DNA from 3 places in the Nodularia spumigena CCY9414 genome. Region 1 is predicted to be linked to each of the others. Evidence: predicted binding sites of a transcription regulator. Region 1 holds the regulator's gene; each other region holds the start of a gene.
What was found. Region 1 encodes NtcA, which controls nitrogen genes in cyanobacteria. Its sites were predicted from a motif close to TNTGTANNNNNNNNTACANA; they were not measured.
Positions count from the first base shown of each region.

Region 2: a site for NtcA is predicted at 3,310-3,329, ahead of rpe (ribulose-phosphate 3-epimerase). Genes of this name have one in related genera too.
Region 3: a site for NtcA is predicted at 2,279-2,298, ahead of gifA (glutamine synthetase inactivation factor IF7A). Genes of this name have one in related genera too.

Region 1 is NZ_CP007203.1:249,489-256,185, reverse strand. Features, by position in the region: gene NSP_RS01170 (ABC transporter ATP-binding protein) at 1-44, opposite strand, end outside; gene hisB (imidazoleglycerol-phosphate dehydratase HisB) at 116-739, opposite strand; gene fabI (enoyl-ACP reductase FabI) at 839-1,615, opposite strand; gene ntcA (global nitrogen regulator NtcA) at 2,000-2,671, shown strand; gene NSP_RS01150 (DUF3084 domain-containing protein) at 2,841-4,247, shown strand; gene NSP_RS01145 (pre-16S rRNA-processing nuclease YqgF) at 4,300-4,743, shown strand; gene NSP_RS01140 (DUF3146 family protein) at 4,807-5,070, opposite strand; gene NSP_RS01135 (RNA-guided endonuclease InsQ/TnpB family protein) at 5,233-6,465, shown strand; gene pdxH (pyridoxamine 5'-phosphate oxidase) at 6,509-6,697, shown strand, end outside.
Region 2 is NZ_CP007203.1:123,234-129,930, reverse strand. Features, by position in the region: gene dacB (D-alanyl-D-alanine carboxypeptidase/D-alanyl-D-alanine endopeptidase) at 1-513, shown strand, start outside; gene tmk (dTMP kinase) at 568-1,191, opposite strand; gene NSP_RS00600 (S8 family serine peptidase) at 1,572-3,176, opposite strand; gene rpe (ribulose-phosphate 3-epimerase) at 3,356-4,063, shown strand; gene NSP_RS00590 (hypothetical protein) at 4,152-4,451, opposite strand; gene NSP_RS00585 (hypothetical protein) at 4,636-5,139, opposite strand; gene NSP_RS00580 (hypothetical protein) at 5,167-5,604, opposite strand; gene NSP_RS00575 (CsbD family protein) at 5,906-6,088, opposite strand; gene NSP_RS00570 (hypothetical protein) at 6,272-6,649, opposite strand.
Region 3 is NZ_CP007203.1:1,654,081-1,660,777, reverse strand. Features, by position in the region: gene NSP_RS07275 (CHASE2 domain-containing serine/threonine-protein kinase) at 1-106, opposite strand, end outside; gene NSP_RS07270 (hypothetical protein) at 384-662, opposite strand; gene NSP_RS07265 (class I SAM-dependent methyltransferase) at 821-1,879, opposite strand; gene gifA (glutamine synthetase inactivation factor IF7A) at 2,373-2,573, shown strand; gene glnA (type I glutamate--ammonia ligase) at 2,767-4,182, opposite strand; gene apcB (allophycocyanin subunit beta) at 4,554-5,063, shown strand; gene NSP_RS07245 (hypothetical protein) at 5,262-5,765, opposite strand; gene NSP_RS07240 (HEAT repeat domain-containing protein) at 6,022-6,697, shown strand, end outside.

The sequences.
Region 1 (6,697 bases):
ATAGTATTCAGTTGATTATCAGGGATGTCTACACCAGTCTTCATGTCACAATTACCACCAACTTTGTCAATCATCACAAATTGAGTAGCTCAGTGGTTCCTTTAGCCTCACTATCCTATAGGATACCCTTAGAACTGGGAATTGTACCAGCACGACGGGGGTCAATTTCCACCGCCATTCGGGTAGCCCTAGCAAAAGCTTTAAATGTCGCCTCAATAATATGATGGGAGTTAATGCCATCCAATTGACGAATATGCAGTGTCATTTGGCTATGGTTGACCAATGCTACAAAGAATTCGCGGACTAGCTGGGTGTCATAGGTTCCCACGCGCTGGGTAGGAATTGCCAAACCATAGCTCAGATGAGGTCTACCAGAAAAGTCCAGCGCCACTTGCACTAAAGCTTCATCCAATGGAGCCAGAAAATTACCAAACCGAACGATACCTTTTCTGTTACCTAGAGCTTGACTAAAAGCTTGTCCTAAAGTGATACCCACATCTTCATTCGTGTGGTGGTCATCAATTTCCCAGTCTCCTTGGGCTTGGACATTTAAATCAATCAGCCCGTGGGAAGAAATTTGATGCAACATATGATCCAAAAACGGAATCCCGGTGGCTGCTGTACAGATACCTGTACCATCCAAATTGATAGTAACTTTTATATCAGTTTCGCCCGTGGTGCGATGAACAGAGGCAACACGAGCAGTGTAACTTGAATTTAGGCGATCGCTTGTTTGCATAGCTGGGGAATTTTAGATTTTAGATTTTAGATTTTAGATTTTGGATTGAACTGCAATCTAAAATCGCAAATCCAAAATCCAAAATTGATTGACCAATGACTACATCCCCATTATTTCATAGCCTGCATCTACGTACAAAACTTGCCCTGTAATGCCACTAGCTAAATCGCTAGACAAGAAAGCCGCAGTATTGCCTACTTCTTGCTGCGTCACAGTGCGTCGCAGGGGAGCTACTTCTTCTACATGGTGAATCATATCTAAAATTCCGCCTACTGCCGAAGATGCCAATGTGCGTATCGGCCCAGCAGAAATGGCATTTACCCGAATGTTTTGCGGTCCGAGTTCCGCCGCCAAATAACGTACACTAGATTCTAAGCCGGCTTTCGCGACTCCCATGACGTTGTAGTTAGGAATTGCCCTCACACCGCCCAAATATGTCAGGGTAATGATGCTACCTCCTTCTGTCATCAGAGGTTTAGCCGCACCACTTAACTGCACTAGCGAATAGGTGCTGATTTCTAAAGCAGTTTTGAAACCAGAACGTGAGGTTTCGCTAAAACCACCAGTCAAATCGTCTCTGTTAGCGAAGGCTAAACAGTGGATGAGGATGTCCAATTTTCCCCACTTATCCCGGACGGCTTCAAAGGTAGATTCGACCTGTGCGTCGTCTTGGACATTACAGGGAACAAATAAGCTGGGGTTGAGTGGTTCTACCAATTCCGCCACTTTTTTCTCCATTTTGCCTCGCTCATCTGGTAGGTAAGTAATACCCAAGTTGGCTCCGGCTTTGTGCAGTTGTTGAGCAATCCCCCAAGCAATGGAGCGGTTATTGGCAATTCCTGTAACTAAGGCGTTTTTTCCAGTCAGATTAAGCATATAAATTATGAATGTGATCAATCATTAGGAGCATATTTACAATACTAGAATCTGAGGCGAGTTTGTCTTGCTTCTGCACATAATTTGCAAAAATGATCATCAGGAGAACTGTTTTCTGAAAAGTTTCTCCAGATAATCCTGAAGATATTCTCAAGATATCGTGAACTTTTTGGGAAAAAACCTGACGACCACAACTGTGCGAGAACTTATAACAACTACTAGCTAAAAACAGCAAAAATTATGTATCATTATGAACAAATAACTATGAAGTTATGGATTTGAGTATAGGAATGTACAGAAAGGTTGACGGTGCTTTATTGATTTTTCAGGTGTATTCTTAGGTAATCAGTTTTTGTTTTTCCGGCATTGGGTAGGGGAAGGGAGATGATCGTGACACAAGATAAAGCCCTAGCAAATGTATTTCGTCAGATGGCGACCGGAGCATTTCCTCCAGTTGTAGAAACGTTTGAACGCAATAAAACAATATTTTTTCCCGGCGATCCTGCTGAACGAGTTTATTTTCTTTTGAAGGGTGCTGTGAAACTTTCCAGGGTGTACGAGGCAGGAGAGGAAATAACGGTAGCACTGCTGCGGGAAAATAGTGTTTTTGGTGTGCTGTCATTACTGACAGGAAATAAGTCAGATAGATTTTACCATGCAGTGGCATTTACGCCTGTAGAGTTACTGTCAGCGCCAATTGAACAGGTAGAGCAAGCGTTTAAGGAAAATCCAGAATTATCAATGTTGATGCTGCGCGGCCTTTCTTCGCGGATTTTACAAACAGAGATGATGATTGAAACCTTGGCTCACCGGGATATGGGTTCGAGATTGGTGAGTTTTTTGTTAATTCTTTGTCGTGATTTTGGTGTTCCTTGTGCAGATGGGATTACGATTGATCTGAAGCTATCTCATCAGGCGATCGCTGAAGCAATTGGTTCTACTCGTGTCACCGTGACTCGCTTACTAGGGGACTTGCGTGAAAAAGAGATGATTTCTATCCACAAAAAGAAGATTACTGTGCATAAACCTGTTACCTTAAGTAGGCAGTTCACTTAAAAGCAATCTCGGAGGTGGAGTGGCAAGTGTTGTGTTCTTAAAAATGACACCCATAGCTGGAGGTAAGTCTACAATCGTGAGTAATTTCAGCTATTGCCTATTTTCCATCCTCTGCAAGGTAATGAATGAAAGTAGTAGGCTGTATCTGGAACCAATTCGGTAGCTAAAGATGACCACCGGGTACATCCTGATCGCAGCGATTTTAATTTTGGGGGGCGTAATTGCCACCGTGGGCGATCGCATTGGCACACGAGTTGGCAAAGCACGCCTCTCACTGTTTAACCTGCGTCCTAAAAAAACGGCTGTATTGGTAACAATCTTTACGGGGGCATTGATTTCGGCCTCAACATTAGGCATATTATTTGCTGCTGATGAAGGATTGCGGCAGGGGGTATTTGAGCTAGAAGATATTCAAAAAGACCTGCGAAACAACCGGGAACAGCTCCAAATTGCGGAAACTGAGAAAAGTCAGGTAGAGACTGAGTTAAGCACCGCTAGAATTGAAAAAAACAAGGCACAGCAAGCGTTGCAGGTAATTAATCAGTCTTTGCAAGCAGCTAACGCTAAACAAAAAGCAACAGAAACTCAACTTCAACGTACCCAAAAGCAGTTAGGTGAAGTAGTAAATCAATATAAACAAGCCTTAACTGAACTGCAAAGCGTTTACGATCAAAGAGAGACTTTGCAGGGGGCTATTGAAGAACTGAAGGCAGAACGGGAACGACTTTATGCCCAAGCGAAAACAGCCATTGAGGAAGCTAAAACAGCTATTGACCAGCGCGATCGCAAAATTGCCCAACTCGATGGACTAATCAAACAACGCAATCAAGAAATTGCTTCGCGAGAGCAAGTGATAGCCACAAGGGAATCTCGCCTGAAAGAATTGGAAAAACAACAGAATTATTTAGAACAAGAAGTGGCAAGGCTGGAACAATATTATCAGTCATACCGTGACTTACGTCTAGGTAAGCTCGCCCTAGTTCGCAATCAAGTGCTAGCTGCAAACCTGGTTCGCGTCAATCAAGCCAGTGCAGCCCGTCAAGCGGTAATAGAACTTTTGCAAGCAGCTAACCAAAATGCCAACATTCAATTAACTGAACCTGGGGAAAATCCCACAAATAAAGAGCTGCTGCGCGTTACCCAGGAAAGAGTAGAACAACTCAGCCAGCAGATTAACGATGGTCAAGAGTACGTTGTGCGAATCTTTTCTGCGGGTAATTACGTGAGGGGAGAAAACCAGATAGAATTTTTTGCGGATGCAGCCCGAAATCAATTAATCTTTTCCGAAGGCGAGGTACTAGCTACAACTACTGCTGACCCCAAAACTATGACATCCTACCAGCTATCACAAAGACTGGATTTGGTGATTTCTGCTTCGGAATTTCGGGCGCGTAATGCCGGAATTGTCGAGGGTGTGTTAAGAGAAGGTTCTCATTTACGCTTTTTCTTACAATTAAGACAGTATGAGCAACCGTTAGAAATTAAAGCGATCGCCAGGGAGGATACTTATACCGCAGGGCCTTTAAGAATAAAGCTATTGGCAATTTTCAACGGTAAAGTGATTCTTAGCACCTAAAAATTTAAAAATAATTACATAAAAATATTACTCGAATTTAAGTGTATCTATTATGACTTTTAGTGAATTTTCACCAACACAACCAGTGATCTTGGGCTTCGATCCCGGTAAAGATAAATGTGGTCTAGCAGTCATGGGACTAGATAGGCAATTGTACTATCACCAAGTGGTGACGGCACAAAAGGCGATCGCGACCATTGAAACACTGCGTCAACAATTTCCCGTTTCCTTGCTAGTCATGGGTAATCAAACCACATCTAAACAGTGGAAGCAACAACTGCGAGAAGCATTGGTAGAGCAACTAAGTATAATTTTAGTAGATGAGCGCTACAGTACCTTAGAAGCACGCGATCGCTATTGGCAGATGTACCCACCCAAAGGACTCACAAAACTCTTACCACAGGGCATGAGACAGCCACCACGACCCATAGATGACATAGTTGCCCTCCTCCTAATTGAAAGATACTTAAATCGCCTAACTAGCAATAACCAATGACCAATGACCAATGACTAATGACTAATGACTAATGACCAATGACCAATGACTAATGACCAATGACTAAAGTTCAGCCCTAATAGTAAAAGCATAATCTCCCCCAGGTTCTAGCTGATAATCCTGTTTTTCTAAGAAGCGACCGAGTGGTTCTTTAATCAGGGCGCGACCTTGGGAAGGCTTAACAGACAGTTCTCCTCGGCGAAAATGCCATTGGAAATGCCACTCGAAGTTACCCGCACTTACTTCCCCCTCAAGAAAGCCGAGTTGCCACGATTGACGGATAATTCTGACATGGGCGGTAGTTTCTGGCAGACGTTTGGCACTCACAATGCTTTTTGTCACGTGTGGGATCACAGCCAAATAAATAGGCTACTTCTTTTATTTACCAAAAATTTGGGTTTAAAGCCTCTCTGCGAGACGCTACGCGAACGCCCTTGCAGGGCGACTTTCATTATGTTATCTTATTTTGCGTAGGAGATGTTGACGCAAATGATAGTTTTAGAATTTAAACTACGAGGCAAAACAACTCAATATGCTGCTATAGATGAGGCGATAAGAACGGCTCAATTTGTCCGCAACAAAGCTATCCGGTTTTGGATGGATAATAAAGGAGTAGGACAAAAAGAATTATATCGTCTAAGTAAAGCTATCAGACAAGAGTTTTCTTTTGCTAATTGTTTAAATTCTAGTGCTTGTCAAGCCGCGATAGAAAGAGCTTATAGCTCAATATCCCGTTTTTATGACAATTGCAAAAAAGGTATTCCGGGGAAGAAAGGTTATCCAAAATTTCAAAAAAATAACCGTTCAGTGGAATACAAAACTTCTGGATGGAAGTTGTCAGAAACGAGAAAACAAATAACTTTCACAGACAAGAAAGGAATTGGCAAGCTTAAGCTAAAAGGAACGTGGGATTTAAATTTTTACCCCATAGAACAGGTAAAACGAGTTAGGTTGGTACGTCGCGCTGACGGATATTACACCCAATTTTTAATTAGTGTAGAGAACAAAGTAGAAACAGATCCAACTGGTAAAATCATAGGCTTGGATATGGGTCTGAAAGAGTTCTACACTGATAGTAATGGGCATAGTGAACCTAATCCTAGATTTTATCGCACAGGAGAAAAACGATTAAAGTTTTATCAACGTCGTGTTTCTCGTAAAAAGAAAGGCTCTGCTAACCGGAAAAAAGCCATTAATAAATTAGGGCGAGTACACCTCAAAATAAGTAGGCAACGTCAAGAACACGCCAAGCGAGTGGCGCGTTGCGTAATCCAGTCTAACGATTTGGTAGCCTATGAAGATTTGAGGATTAAAAATTTGGTGAAAAATCATTGTCTCGCTAAATCTATTAATGATGCTGGTTGGTATCAATTCAGGAAATGGTTAGAGTATTTTGGTGTTAAGTTTAGCAAGATAACTGTAGCTGTTAATCCTGCTTATACTTCTCAAGAATGCTCTAGTTGTGGGGCAATGGTCAAAAAGTCTTTATCAACAAGAAGTCATATTTGTGAATGTGGGTTTGTTTTAGATAGGGACTGGAATGCTGCTATCAATATTCTGAAATTAGCCTTGAGTACCGTAGGGCATACGGGAACTTGGATGGATGCTGACCGAAGTCGAAGCATAGATCCGAACGCTTTGGGAGATTCGACCGCTACTCATGTTGGAGAAATCCTGTATGAGCAAGTTGGGTCTGTGAACAAAGAATCACCGCGCCTTTAGGCCGGTGAGTGTCAACAAACTTATCTAAAATATACAAATTGACATGGACAAGACCGTAGCAGACCTTCGCAAAGATTACACCTTGGAAGGTTTGAGTGAAACCGAGATTAACCCTAATCCCTTTATTCAGTTTAAAAAATGGTTTGAGCAAGCATTAGCAGCCCAACTTCCTGAACCGAATGCTATGACTCTGGCTACTGCTACACCAGATGGTCAGCCTTCAGCCAGAATG
Region 2 (6,697 bases), 130 kb from region 1:
GAGACAAATATTAATAGTAATAATTTGTATGCGGAAGCTTTATTGAGGGCTTTAGCTAAACAACCATTAGAAAATAATCAAACTACAGCTGATGCAGGTTTAGAAGTTGTCAAATCTAGTTTAACTAAATTAGGAGTAGATCCCACAAGTTATATATTAGTAGATGGTTCTGGCTTATCTCGCAAAAACTTAATTAGTCCCCAAGCTTTGGTGCAAACTTTACAAGCTATGGTAAAATCACCACAAGCTGAACTTTTTCGGGCATCTTTACCTGTTGCGGGTGTAAGCGGAACTTTAAAAAATCGCTTGGGTGATACCTCGGCTGTAGGAATTGTCCAAGCCAAAACAGGCACGATGACAGGTGTAGTTTCCCTTTCAGGATATGTAAATTCGCCCAATTATCAGCCCTTAGCTTTCAGTATAATTGTCAATCATTCGGAACAACCCGCTAGAATTGTCCGCCAATCAATGGATGAAATTGTCGTTTTATTAACACAATTAAAGCGCTGTTAAATTTCCTCACCTCCTCCTCTGGTGCGCCTGGTGCGCCTGGTGCGTGATATCAACTCATAATTCCAACTTTTCCCGCAGAATTTCCTGAATTATTTCTTGCACTGCTGCTTGACTTAAACTACCATCAACCCGTATAATGCGAGATGGATAAGATGCGGCTAACTCTGAGTAACCTTGCTGAACACGCCGATGAAAATCAATTGTCTCTTGTTCAATACGGTCAAACTTATCGCCTTGTTTCCTAGCTAGTCCCACCTCCACATCAACATCTAGCCAAATAGTTAAGTCGCTTTCTAACCCAGCAGTAGCAATATAGTTGAGTTGATTAATTAAGCTCATGTTCAAAGCCCGACCATAACCTTGGTAGGCAGTGGTAGAATCAGTGTAGCGATCGCACAATATATATTTTCCTGCTGCTAAATTGGGTTTGAGTTCTTGTTCTACGTGTTGTGACCGGTCAGCAGCATACAATAATAATTCTGTCACCTCAGCAATTGGTTGATTCTCTACCTTCTCTAGTAAAAGCCGGCGCAGATGTAAGCCTAACTCTGTTCCCCCTGGTTCACGAGTCACAACCACGGAGATACCTAAATTTTGCAACCATTGACAACAAAGCTGCATTTGGCTAGTTTTTCCGCAGCCTTCCACCCCTTCAAATACAATGAATTTACCCGCCATGCTTTTTCAGTGAATTTAAATAGACTTGTTCTACTTCATGAATATTTTTATTGATTTTTTTATACACAAAAAAGCACTTGAGAATTTTGCTTACTCAAGTACTTTTTTGTAAAAGTTAATACCAGTTCACTTGTTTGCTGCCACATTTGAAAACTGCAATACGGCTTTGGGCGAAGCATTGCCAGAATTACTTGTAACAAACATTGGGTGAAGTGGTAGCACTCCTTGCACTATATCAATAGTAGCTCTTCTAGGATCAAATCGAACATTTTATTCGTGAAACTTTATTAAGTGATGTTCGTTATAAATAATGCCCCATACTTGGTAGCTATTAAAACTCAACTTTTTTGGGGTCATAGCTACAGTGTATAGCTCCTGTTTCAATTTAAAGCAGATTTCGGAACACTCCACCAAGCTAAACCATAGGGTTGAGTGGCTTCGTTGACCTGTTCACGGAACTGGACACGGATTTTATAATTACCAGTAGCAGGAACAGGGCAGAAAATATGTTCTACACTGTCAATTTTACTAACTGAGCTACAAACAACCCCAGCATCTGAATTTTGAGCATCTGCTTTGATTAAGTATAAGTCGAGGTTATTCAAACCGCGATCGCTAAAAGTTTCCCCCAGATCATATTGCTTGTTTTTATTAGTATCATTTAGATCAACTAACCGATTCCAAGTCAGAGTAATACTGGCATAACTGCCCTGTTTTAAAGGTTTATCGAAGGTATAATCTACAGTAGAACCCACATCCACCGTGCCATAATTCCAACCAACAGCAGCGACTGTGCTAGATGGCTGCCATTGACCAGCGCTAAATTGCTGATAAGCTCGAAAAGTATTTAAATGACCCGTTCCCATTTGAGCATCCAAGGGAATTTGGGGGTCTTCATAAGCATCAGAAGCCAGCCAGTTTTGATTTTGTTTATCAATCAGCGTCCGAGTCATCCCCAGGCGCAAGCCATCACCACTATCTTGCAACTTGTCTGCTGAATTCAACAATACAGCCTTCATCACTTGATGACGGCGAGCATCAATAGTCCAATAGCGTTGTTTATTCTGTAGCTGTCGGTCTCCAAATTCCTGCAACAAAGCCACAGTGGCGGTAACTTGAGGCGCGGCAAAACTTGTCCCTGTCACCTTATTCAACTTACCATCTGGATTGAGCATGGGAATATTACCTCCCGGTGCAACCAAACCGATAGAACGACGACCATCGATATTAAACTCCTTACCAGCTAACCGAGCAGTGGCTCCCTGCTTGCTAGCAGCCAGATTGGAAACGTCAACTTTATTAAAAATACCTCCTCGGCGGGATGAAAAAGCAACGTTGATTCCGTTATAATTATCTGTGGGAATGGGAATACCTCCTCTGCCTTGATTACCTGCGATCGCATAGAGAACATCATGAACGCGAGTAGACCAGTCTAGGCATAAAGTTAGTAAAGCCTGACCGTCTAAAACAGGATTAGGACGGGGATCACGGCTAAGAGGTTCACCAAAGCTAAAATTAATCGCCCGGACATCACCACCATTTTGTAAAGCTATGTGTTGTGCTGTTAAACACTCTTCTGGCTGACCCATGTTTCTTGTAGAACCCACCCCAGACGAATATAATCGCGCCCTTGGGGCAACTCCAGGTAGAGCTTTATCTCGACTAACCATTACACCAGCAACATTGTAGGCGTGGGAGTCAACACCAGTGTTAGATTTAGCTGGTTCATTGCGTAAAAACACTGCTGCTAAGGAAATGGCACGATTTTCCGATACTGCCTTATCCAACCCAAACATTCCCGGACGACCAATTTCCACCTGACCAATGCCAATCTTGCGCCCCAATAGATCATAAGGAGGTTGGTGTAATCTTAGAGCATCAATGCCATTAGTGCCTATAGAACTTTGTAAAGAGGAAGCAAGTACAGGCGCACTTAAGCAAGAAGCACTCAATCCCCAAATTATCCACCTTAGTTTTTTGCCCATTGTTTAGTTGTTAATTCGTTAGTAGTTATTAATTATTGTTTATCAAGATAATTTCGGTTGCTTCCCTGTTTAGGGGTATTTCTTTTGCAGTCTTAACAGGACGGGATCAAAGTTATCTGAATTGGCTCAAGATTTTGTTACAATGCTTACAGACGAGAACGCTTTAAAACCCACTAACCATGACCCAAAAACCATCTCAAAAGCCCATTGTGATCTCTCCATCTATCTTATCAGCAGATTTTAGTCGTCTAGGCGACGAGATTCGGGCTGTAGATGCCGCCGGAGCTGATTGGATTCATGTTGACGTAATGGATGGTCGTTTCGTACCTAACATTACAATAGGTCCTCTGGTTGTGGAGGCAATTCGCCCAGTGACAACCAAGCCACTGGATGTCCACTTGATGATTGTGGAACCAGAAAAGTATGTAGAAGATTTTGCCAAAGCAGGTGCTGATATTATTTCCGTACATTGCGAGCATAATGCTTCCCCCCACCTGCACCGGACATTGGGACAAATCAGAGAACTAGGAAAGAAAGCCGGCGTTGTACTCAACCCCGGTACTCCTTTAGTGCTAATTGAACACGTTCTCGACCTGTGCGATTTAATCCTGATTATGAGCGTTAACCCCGGCTTTGGCGGTCAAAGCTTTATCCCCGGTGTATTGCCCAAAATCCGTCAATTGCGCCAAATGTGTGATGAGCGCGGTTTAGACCCCTGGATTGAAGTGGATGGGGGACTCAAGGCTAATAATACTTGGCAGGTTTTGGAAGCTGGAGCTAATGCGATTGTGGCTGGTTCAGCTGTATTTAAAGCCCCAGATTACGCTGAAGCTGTGTCATCTATTCGTAATAGTAAGCGCCCTGCACAAGAATTGGCAAAGGTTTAATTGTTTCGCCATCTAAATAAGTACGTTGAGAACCTCCCCAATTAAATTCGGGAGGTTCTATTATTTTATACAAAATTAGTAATTTTAACTACTGGCAAACACTTTTACCATTAGCTTTAGTAACAGAGAAGGCATCAAATTCGCCTACCTCAAATTCGCCGCTCACGGTTACTTGATCACCAGCCGATATGGACCGGGTAGTATTATCTCCACAGATATCATAAGTATCAACTGTGATGGAACGACCACTGGTGTTTAAGCGAAATCCATCTTCCCAAACTCGCTGAACTCTACCAGAAAAGGAATTACCTTGATTTTGAGCAATTGCTGGTACAGATGCCAGAATGACAACACCGAGAAATAGGAATCTTGTGGCAGTTAGTTTCACGATTTAACTCCTGAATTCTGAGAAGTGTGAAGAATTGCTTAATAATTTCAGAATATCAGATTCAACTAGATTGCAGGATAACCAGTTTCTATCATTGGAATCAGCAGAAATCTATCGGTATTGTCAAAAAGAAGGGTGTGGGGGGTTGGCTACGCTCAAGCGCAACGTAACCCACCTTTCTCACTTACTTGCGACTACCTAACCACTTAGCGGCTGCAATCCCAATCAAACCGGCGACAATGGGATTGCTGAGAAACTTCATAATTGCTGGTTGTTCCGCCAGTACATCCCGGAAAATATCAGGGTGGTTGTGATAAGCGAAAGATGCAAGTTTACTCACATCATCAGCGCTCATTCGGTTAGGGTTGCGGGTGGAAAGATTTAATTGTTGTTCTAAGCGTTTGTCGTCTAAATTTCTCGATTTAAATTCTTTGAAAAAAGCCCTAGCTACATCATCCCGTTCATTGGGTTTGATTTGGGCGATCGCCTTTTGTAATTCTGGCTCCATTTGGCTCGGAGGTATCCGTTCAGGACTTACAGACTTACCAAATAACTGACGACGTTGGTCAGGTGTTGTCCTCTGAGCAAAATCATCAAAGTTGTCATAGGAAACATCATCAAGAGATTCTACATTACCCCCAGACAAATCTTGCATAATTTGCCGTCTGTACTCTTCGCTACTTGTCACTTTACTTACTCCTTGTTTTCCATCAAATTAGCTATACTGAATTTGATTAGTCGCCCTGTCATACTGAGTAGTCAAAATCAACTGTTTGTCCGGGCCATATACCAAAACAGTTAAATTTTGATCGGGAAAGTTTTTCTGAAAACCTTGAACTAAAGATTTTGCTAGAGGTCGCACCTCGTTAGGGCTAACTTGAGGAGAAATGACAACACCTAGCTTATTGTTATCCCTGACATAAGCATCCTTAATTAATCCCCTAGATGTTTCTACAACCCAGTCACCAAAACTTTGTCCGGATGGGGTGTTACCTCTCTCTAGCTGCGCGTAAGTGACATCACGTCCAACTTGTGGGGTAGCAGTGCGGTCGGGTTCTGTTACAGTACCGCCACCACAAGCAGTAGTTATTGTTAACACTAAAATTAATATGAAAGCGATCGCAATTTTGCGACTCTGCTCCAGCAGATTCATGTTTTACCTCTCATAGTAAAATAGCTACAAACTATGTAGTTTGATTTACATAAATAAAATGATTCTTTAATTTATTAACAGGGTTTGGTGTAGATGTAACTATAAAAAAATATCTTTTAGCTGACTTAAAAATCAACCTCTCTTTGCTAGTGAGAAAGTAAATAAGCAATAATAGCCTCTACTTTCTCTTTCTCATTTGAAATAAAAAGGGTATAGCCAAGATTTTTAAACAGTTATGACCTTGGCAGAATCAGATTAAACCCAGTTAATATTTCTCAAGATTTTGCAAAGAATCAAATTTCTAATTTAGCTTTTCTTTCGCTTTATCTTTGATGTCTTCTACACCGTGACGCAGTTGACTTTCGGCTTGTTTTGCTTTACCTTCAGCCTTATCTTCTGGATCTCCGGTAACATTTCCCAGTGCTTCTTGAGCTTTACCTTCGATATTTTTCGCTGTGGCTTTGGCGCGATCTTCTATGCTCATGTTGCACTCCTATTCTTCTTACCTTTATACTGTAGTTAAATTTTGCATTACCCTCTTCGGCCATAAGGTACATTAGTTATCTATATAAAAAGACTGATTATTAAAGCAAGTTAAATATTTTATTTCATAAAAAACCCGGTTATGTTATGTAACCGGGTGATCGTAGTTATACTATTTTTATGACTAATCGAGAAAACCCATCATAATTCCTGACTCATCAGTCTCATTGGGTGCTGTTGGACGGTTCCCGAAGGAGGAATAACTATCAGAAATTGCTAGTGTACTGGAACCAATGGGACGAATACCAGATAAGTTCATCGTGTCAACAATTTCAAATGTATGAGCGCCGATGGGGCGAATTCCCATAATATTAACTGTATCAGCTACTACCAAAGTGCTGACACCAATAGGGCGGATTCCAGAAATTTGGACTGTCCCAGCAATTTGTAGCCCACTGCTACCTATGGGACGAACTCCAGCAACGGACAGTTTCCCTTGCTCAGAGCCGTTTTCGACTTTATCTGTATCCAAATTATTATCCTGCTTATTTTCAACTTCCACTGTATTTTCTCCCTTTAGCTTGGTATCCTGTTGTCGAGGATCGATTTC
Region 3 (6,697 bases), 1.4 Mb from region 1:
TTGTTACTAAAATAAGTTGTAACCAGGGCTTCTGGGAAAAAGTATCACGGTATGTCTTGTCTTTAGCAAACGCAGCTCGAAGTTTTTTTAATATTCCACTAATCACGGCGTTGCGGTAGTAGCCTAAATTTGGTAAATGTTGCCAACTCGGAAAAAATTACCGAATTGGGGTTAATGAGCTTTTCACTCAAACTGTCTTTAATTTAGCAAAATTTAGCAATTTACTGGTTGCTCTGAGCAATATCTGTAAAGAAATATTCTAGTGCTTGAAATCTCCAAATTGTAGGGTGGGTTAGGACGTTACAAAACCTTAACGAATAAGGGTGAGTTAGCTTGCGCTGTCCCGTCCGACAATTTTCGGGGAATTTATTTTTTGCTCTTCCCTAAAATTGTGTTTCCGATTCTTGCACTTGTTCCACAGGACTAGCAAAAGAAATAGGATCAAGGGATTGGCTAGGCGAATTTAACTGCGGTTGTTCGGGCGATGTTTCAATAATTGCATCACTGAAGTAAGAGCCAACAATCTTGTCGTAGTTAGAAGCAACAGCTAAAAATGTCCCACCCAAAATATAAATTGGTAACGGTAGATTAAATGCTTTTAACCAGTCAAACAGTTCTGCAAAAGCGAACAACACTAAAAAACAAGCAAGCCAAACCCTCATTCTTTCATCCTCCGCGTGTAAGCCACCCTACTAATAGAGTAAACAGCTTGCATGATACTTGATGTTCAGTGTAACCACAAATGCCAAGAAAACCTGACATCTTACTGAATTTATTTTTTATTGTCGGGTGAGCGAACATACTCACCCTGATATTCAAGTTAAGCAGGCTTATGAGCAATAAAATACTTACTCATAAAGTTAACTTGCACCTCTATCTTCTCAAAACCAGCTTTTTCTAGACGTTCTACCAAATCATCATGAGTGTAATCCCGATAGTAGGGTTCATGAAAGACTTCTGCAAAAGAATCCATTGTCACAGCAAATTCCGGTGAATCACTCAGTTGAATAGAATCACAAATTACAAATACTCCCCCCGGTTTTGTGACTCGGAAACATTGTTCAATCACTGTTTGCCGTACTTTTGCTGGTAACTCATGGAAGAGAAAAACAGAAGTTACAGCATGGAAATAGTCGTTTAAGTAAGGTAACTCTTCCGCATTAGCTTGTAAAAGTTGCGGTAACTCTCCGGGAATTTCCGATAGTTGTTGATTTGCCTTACGCAAATAAGCTGGTGATAAATCCACACCATACAGAGATGCTTGAGGTAAAGCTGCCCGAATCATCTTCAGTGTTCGCCCAGTACCACAAGCAACATCTAAAATCCGCATTTGTCGTGGCGGAACCGCATCAAAAGCTTTCAGCCCTTGTTTCAGAGGCGCAAGAATCCGCCGCCGCATGGGGTCAGCAGTCCCATTAAAGAGAATTTCTACCTGTAAATCATATAAATTGGCTGAATCGTCGCTCAAATAGCCGTTACTTTGGTGATGAAAGTTCTGCACATAATAGCTGGGATAACCATCTGTCTCTATTTCCGGCGAAAATTCTTGATATTTCTGTTTTTCGGCTCGTTCCCAGATTTGAGGTATGTCTAGACATAGCAGTGGATAGTAGCGGAAAAAATCTGCCCAAGGGTTGTCAAACAATAAGCTTTCGGGATATACCCCTTTTTGGGCATCCTCCCAGTCTGTTTCTAGCAGCTGATTTATTTTTTGTTGAAGTTTGAACAAAACCTCCCTAGGAATGGGCTTGCCCTTTTGCCCTAGAGTAGGATGAATGAGATTCATCAGCCTTGAACTTAAAGTTTTATGAGCTAGACCAAAGTAACTTTTGCCTTGTTGAAAGGTCTGATAAGTTAGCTTGCTTAAAGTGTCAGACATAAGAATATGGGAATATTTATCTGTTTTAATAATTATATGTAAAAAATTGTAACGAAAAAATCATCTATCTTAGGAATGTGAATGAAACAACGTGCAAATTTGGTTTTTGACAATCTCCCCTCTCCTTACTAAGGAGAGGGGTTGGGGGTGAGGTTCTATATTTCAGTAGCGCAACGCACCATCCTAAATTTCGGTGCGTTAGGACTAAAGTCCATAACGCACCCTACCAAATGAAAGGTTTTTGGAATTGTGTGTATACCGTCCTTAGTAAGGAGAGGGGTTGGGGGTGAGGTTCTATATTTCAGAAAATCCGCCTGAAGAAAGTTGTGGTGAAGCTTTTGACTAGAAAATAGTCATCTCCAGCCACTGAAACATAAAGTTTTATTACAAAATTGCAATTCTGTAACTTTAGCTACAGAAATCTCGCTAATATAAGAACTGAAGAGATAAATAGCTCATAATTTATAGCTAAAACCATAAGGAGGACTGTGATATGTCTATTCAAGATAGAACTCGTGCGTTAGCAATGCGCCAATATCAGCAAGTGAAGAATCGTCAACAATCAATGCTGATGCGTGCAGCACAGGAACTCGGTCTTCCTGAAGAACTAGCTGAATACTGGAGTCCTCTTCAAGGGAAAATTGATCCGACCACTCGGACGATTTATGAAAGTAGCCACGCTTCCATGAGCTAGCACCGCTACGCGAAAGTCAAAAGTCAAAAGTCAAAAGTCAAAAAGCTGATTTTATAGGCTTTTCATTGATTTCAAAAATAGACGAAAAGTCTAGGTTCCTGGCTTTAAAATGGTAATAAACTCAATTTTTGATAGTGATAATTAAAAAAAAGCCACCCTCGTAGGGTGGCTAAAAATTCACTACTAATCGCAATTAGCAATCGTAATAGAGGTAAAACTCATAAGGGTGAGGACGCATCTGCATCTGCTTAACGTCGTTAGCCAGCTTGTAGTCAATCCAGTTTTGGATGAAGTCTTCGCTGAACACGCCTGATTCTGTTAAGAAAGCATGATCATTTTCTAGTGCTTCCAAAGCCAATTCCAGAGAACCTGGAGTTGAAGGAACCTTCGCCAGTTCTTCTGGAGAGAGTTCATAGATATTTTTATCTAGGGGTTCACCAGGATGGATTTTGTTCTTGATGCCATCAATACCAGCACACAGCATAGCTGCAAATGCTAAGTAGGGGTTAGCAGTCGCATCAGGACAACGGAACTCTAAGCGCTTGGCTTTGGGGTTATCGCCAGATAAAGGAATCCGCACAGAAGCAGAACGATTACCTTGAGAGTAAGCCAAGTTTACGGGTGCTTCGTAACCAGGGACTAAACGTTTGTAAGAGTTAGTTGTGGGGTTGGTGATGGCCAAAAGTGCTGGTGCGTGCTTCAGAATACCACCAATGTAGTACAAGCCCATTTCACTCATCCCAGCATACTTATCACCAGCAAATAAAGGTTTGCCATCTCTCCAGATGGACTGGTGACAGTGCATACCTGAACCGTTATCGCCAAAAATTGGTTTTGGCATAAAGGTGACAGTTTTGCCGTATTTTTTGGCAACATTCTTGATGACATATTTGTAAGTCATCAGCCAGTCAGCAGCTTCAATTAATTTACCAAAGCGGAAACCCAATTCGCACTGACCACCAGTCGCAACTTCGTGGTGTTGTTTTTCAATGGGTACGCCGCAATCTTTCATTGTCAGCAGCATTTCGGTACGGATGTCTTGGAAGCTATCCGCAGGCGATACTGGGAAGTAGCCTTCTTTGAAGCGTGTTTTGTAACCCAAGTTGGGGCTTTCTTTCCTCCCAGAATTCCAACCACCTTCTACAGAGTCTACATGGTAGTAGCCTTCATGGGCATTTTGGTCAAAGCGGACATCATCAAAGATAAAGAATTCTGCTTCAGGGCCAAAGAACGCTGTATCACCAAGACCAGTAGAAACTAAGTAGTCTATTGCGCGTTGGGCAATAACACGGGGACAACGACCGTACCATTCACCTGTGCGGGGTTCTTTAATACTACAAATTATACTTAACGTTGGCTCTTTCATGAAGGGGTCGATCCAAGCAGTGTTGGGATCGAGTACCATCATCATGTCCGATTCGTTAATGTTTTTCCAACCCCGAATGCTGGAACCGTCGAAAGGTACGCCATCAGAGAAGGAACTTTCATCGATTTGGTCTTGGTACAACGTCAGATGCTGCCAAGTTCCTGGTGTATCGATGAATTTCAGATCAATCATCTGAATTTTTTGGTCTTGAATCAATTTCAAGACTTCTTTTGCAGTCGTCATTGTTACTCCTTCTCTACCTATTTCCTAAAATCAAACCAGAATCTGCCAAAGCATCCTAACCCAGATGATTTGAACTAAGTTGTAGATGACACACCTGAAATATCATAAATCCTGGACATTAGAAGATTTTGTACTTTTTGCTACAGCTTATCTGGATTACAGGTTATATTAACCTTTTGTCTCGCATCTGCACAAAACGTAAAGTTCATCTCATAGGGGTCAACTTTGGCATAGAATCCTTAGATAGCGGATGAATTGTTTTTGTGCCGCATCATATTTTAAATAAAATACATGGCACAAAAATTTACTGGTGCATAAATGCAACCAAATTAATATCAAACCATAGATAGCATTAATTGGGAGAAGAAAGAATGCGTGATGCAGTTACAAGCTTGATTAAGAATTATGACGTTGCTGGACGGTATTTTGACCGGAATGCAATTGACAGCCTAAAAACTTATTTTGAAAGTGGCACAGCACGGGTAAAAGCGGCGGCGGCGATTAACTCGAATGCAGCAGCGCTGGTAAAACAGGCTAGTGTTAAGTTATTTGAAGAACAGCCTGAGTTGATTCGTCCTGGCGGAAATGCCTACACAACTCGCCGTTATGCGGCTTGTCTACGGGATATGGACTACTACCTCCGCTATGCTACCTATGCTTTGGTTGCGGGTAATATGAATGTGTTGGATGAACGTGTACTCCAAGGATTGCGGGAAACTTACAATTCTTTAAGTGTACCTATTAGCCCGACGGTTTTTGGTATCCAGATTCTCAAGGATATGGTAAAGGCACAAGTTGCCGCCGCAGGTATTGCTGATACTGCCTTTGTGGATGAACCTTTTGATTATATGACTCGTGAGTTGAGCGAGAAGGATATTTAGTATCTAGCCCTAGCGATGAGAAATCGCGGGACAACAAACCCATTCCGTATTGGCGGATAATTCTGATATCGCACTTTGGCTTTTTTGACAAGGTGCGTTTACTTTTTTTAATAATAAAAGCAGGGTAGGCTTGAGAGGAACCCCTCTTCTTCCGTTCCGGCTTTTGTTCCGCCGACAAAATCAGCGCACCGGGAGTAATTATTGCAAAATATTAGGTGCGATCGCACCTATGATCAACAGAAAGAAAATCTCTAGGATGTAGCTCACGAAAACACTACGATTGAGCAGACCATCCCACAGGTAGCCTTGACGTTTAGCAATTGGCTGACGCTTGTGTGTATAAGCCCAACTGCCATAAATACCAGGGCTTTTCAACTTGTATTTATCAGTCAGAATATACTCAATTTCGGCAACACGGGGATAGAAACCGCGCTGAAAGTGTTTCCATTGACTTTCGAGAATCCAGAAAAATAAGGGAATAGAGCAACCTATTAAGGCGATCGCACTGGCGATGGGTTTTTGCTGTAACATCAAAACTAACACACCCCCAGTCCCAGTAATTCCCAGGGCTTTAATCACCCAAATCTGCTTGTTATAGTCTTCTATCGTATTTTGCAGAAAAAAATATTCCTGTTTGAGCAAGTCTAATTCAAAATCATCGAGAGATTTAGGCTGGGGTTCAGTTGGTAATAGGTTAGACATGGGTGATGGCAGAGTTCACTGAGATTAAATTAGCACAATTCGTAGTTAGAGAACAAAAAAGAAAAAAGATCCCCGACTTCTCAAAGAAGTCGGGGATCTGAGCCTCTCTGAACTGCTGATTCTTATTTAATAAAATCTAAACTCAGATAATAAGTTACAATTTCACTCAGTAAGGTCAAAAATACACCGTTACCACGGGTTAGATCAGCAACATTTAATCTTTCCCTAACGCCAACATCTCACTATTACACACCCCATGAGCAACTGGAATGACTATCTCACATCACTCAGCAATGATTATGCCCAATGGTGGAATGATTACACGCTGACGGATGTAGTGGGACAGCAGCGAGTTGAGCAGAATAAATCGCCCCGGCTGCTAGATTTTACAGTGGTGGTATTGCCCACTAAAGAGGAACGGAGCGAAGCCCAGGAGAAAACTGAGCGTTTAGATGTATTGGCAGGGTTGCGGAAATATGCTCAAGAACACGTCTTACTGGTAGGGCGGCCAGGTTCGGGGAAATCAACGGCGTTAGTGCGGTTGTTATTAGAGGAAGCGGAGAAGGCGAGATCCCCCCTCAATCCCCCCTTAGAAAGGGGGGAAGCCAAATCTTCAGAATCCCTTTTGTTAAGCAGGGCAGATAAAATTAGTGGCGAGTCATTCAGCCACAATAAAGCCAAATCTTCAGAACCCCCCTTTTTAAGGGGGGCAGGGGAGATCATCCCCGTGCTGGTAGAGTTGCGCTATTACGAAACCTCAGTGCTGGATTTAATTCGGGTTTTCTTAAAGCGCCATCGCCTACTGTTGGACACTGCAACCATAGAAAAACTGTTATTTGACGGGCAATTCCTCCTGTTGGTGGATGGTATCAACGAATTACCCTCAGCAACAGCACGACAAAATTTATATACATTCCGGCAAGACTACGAAA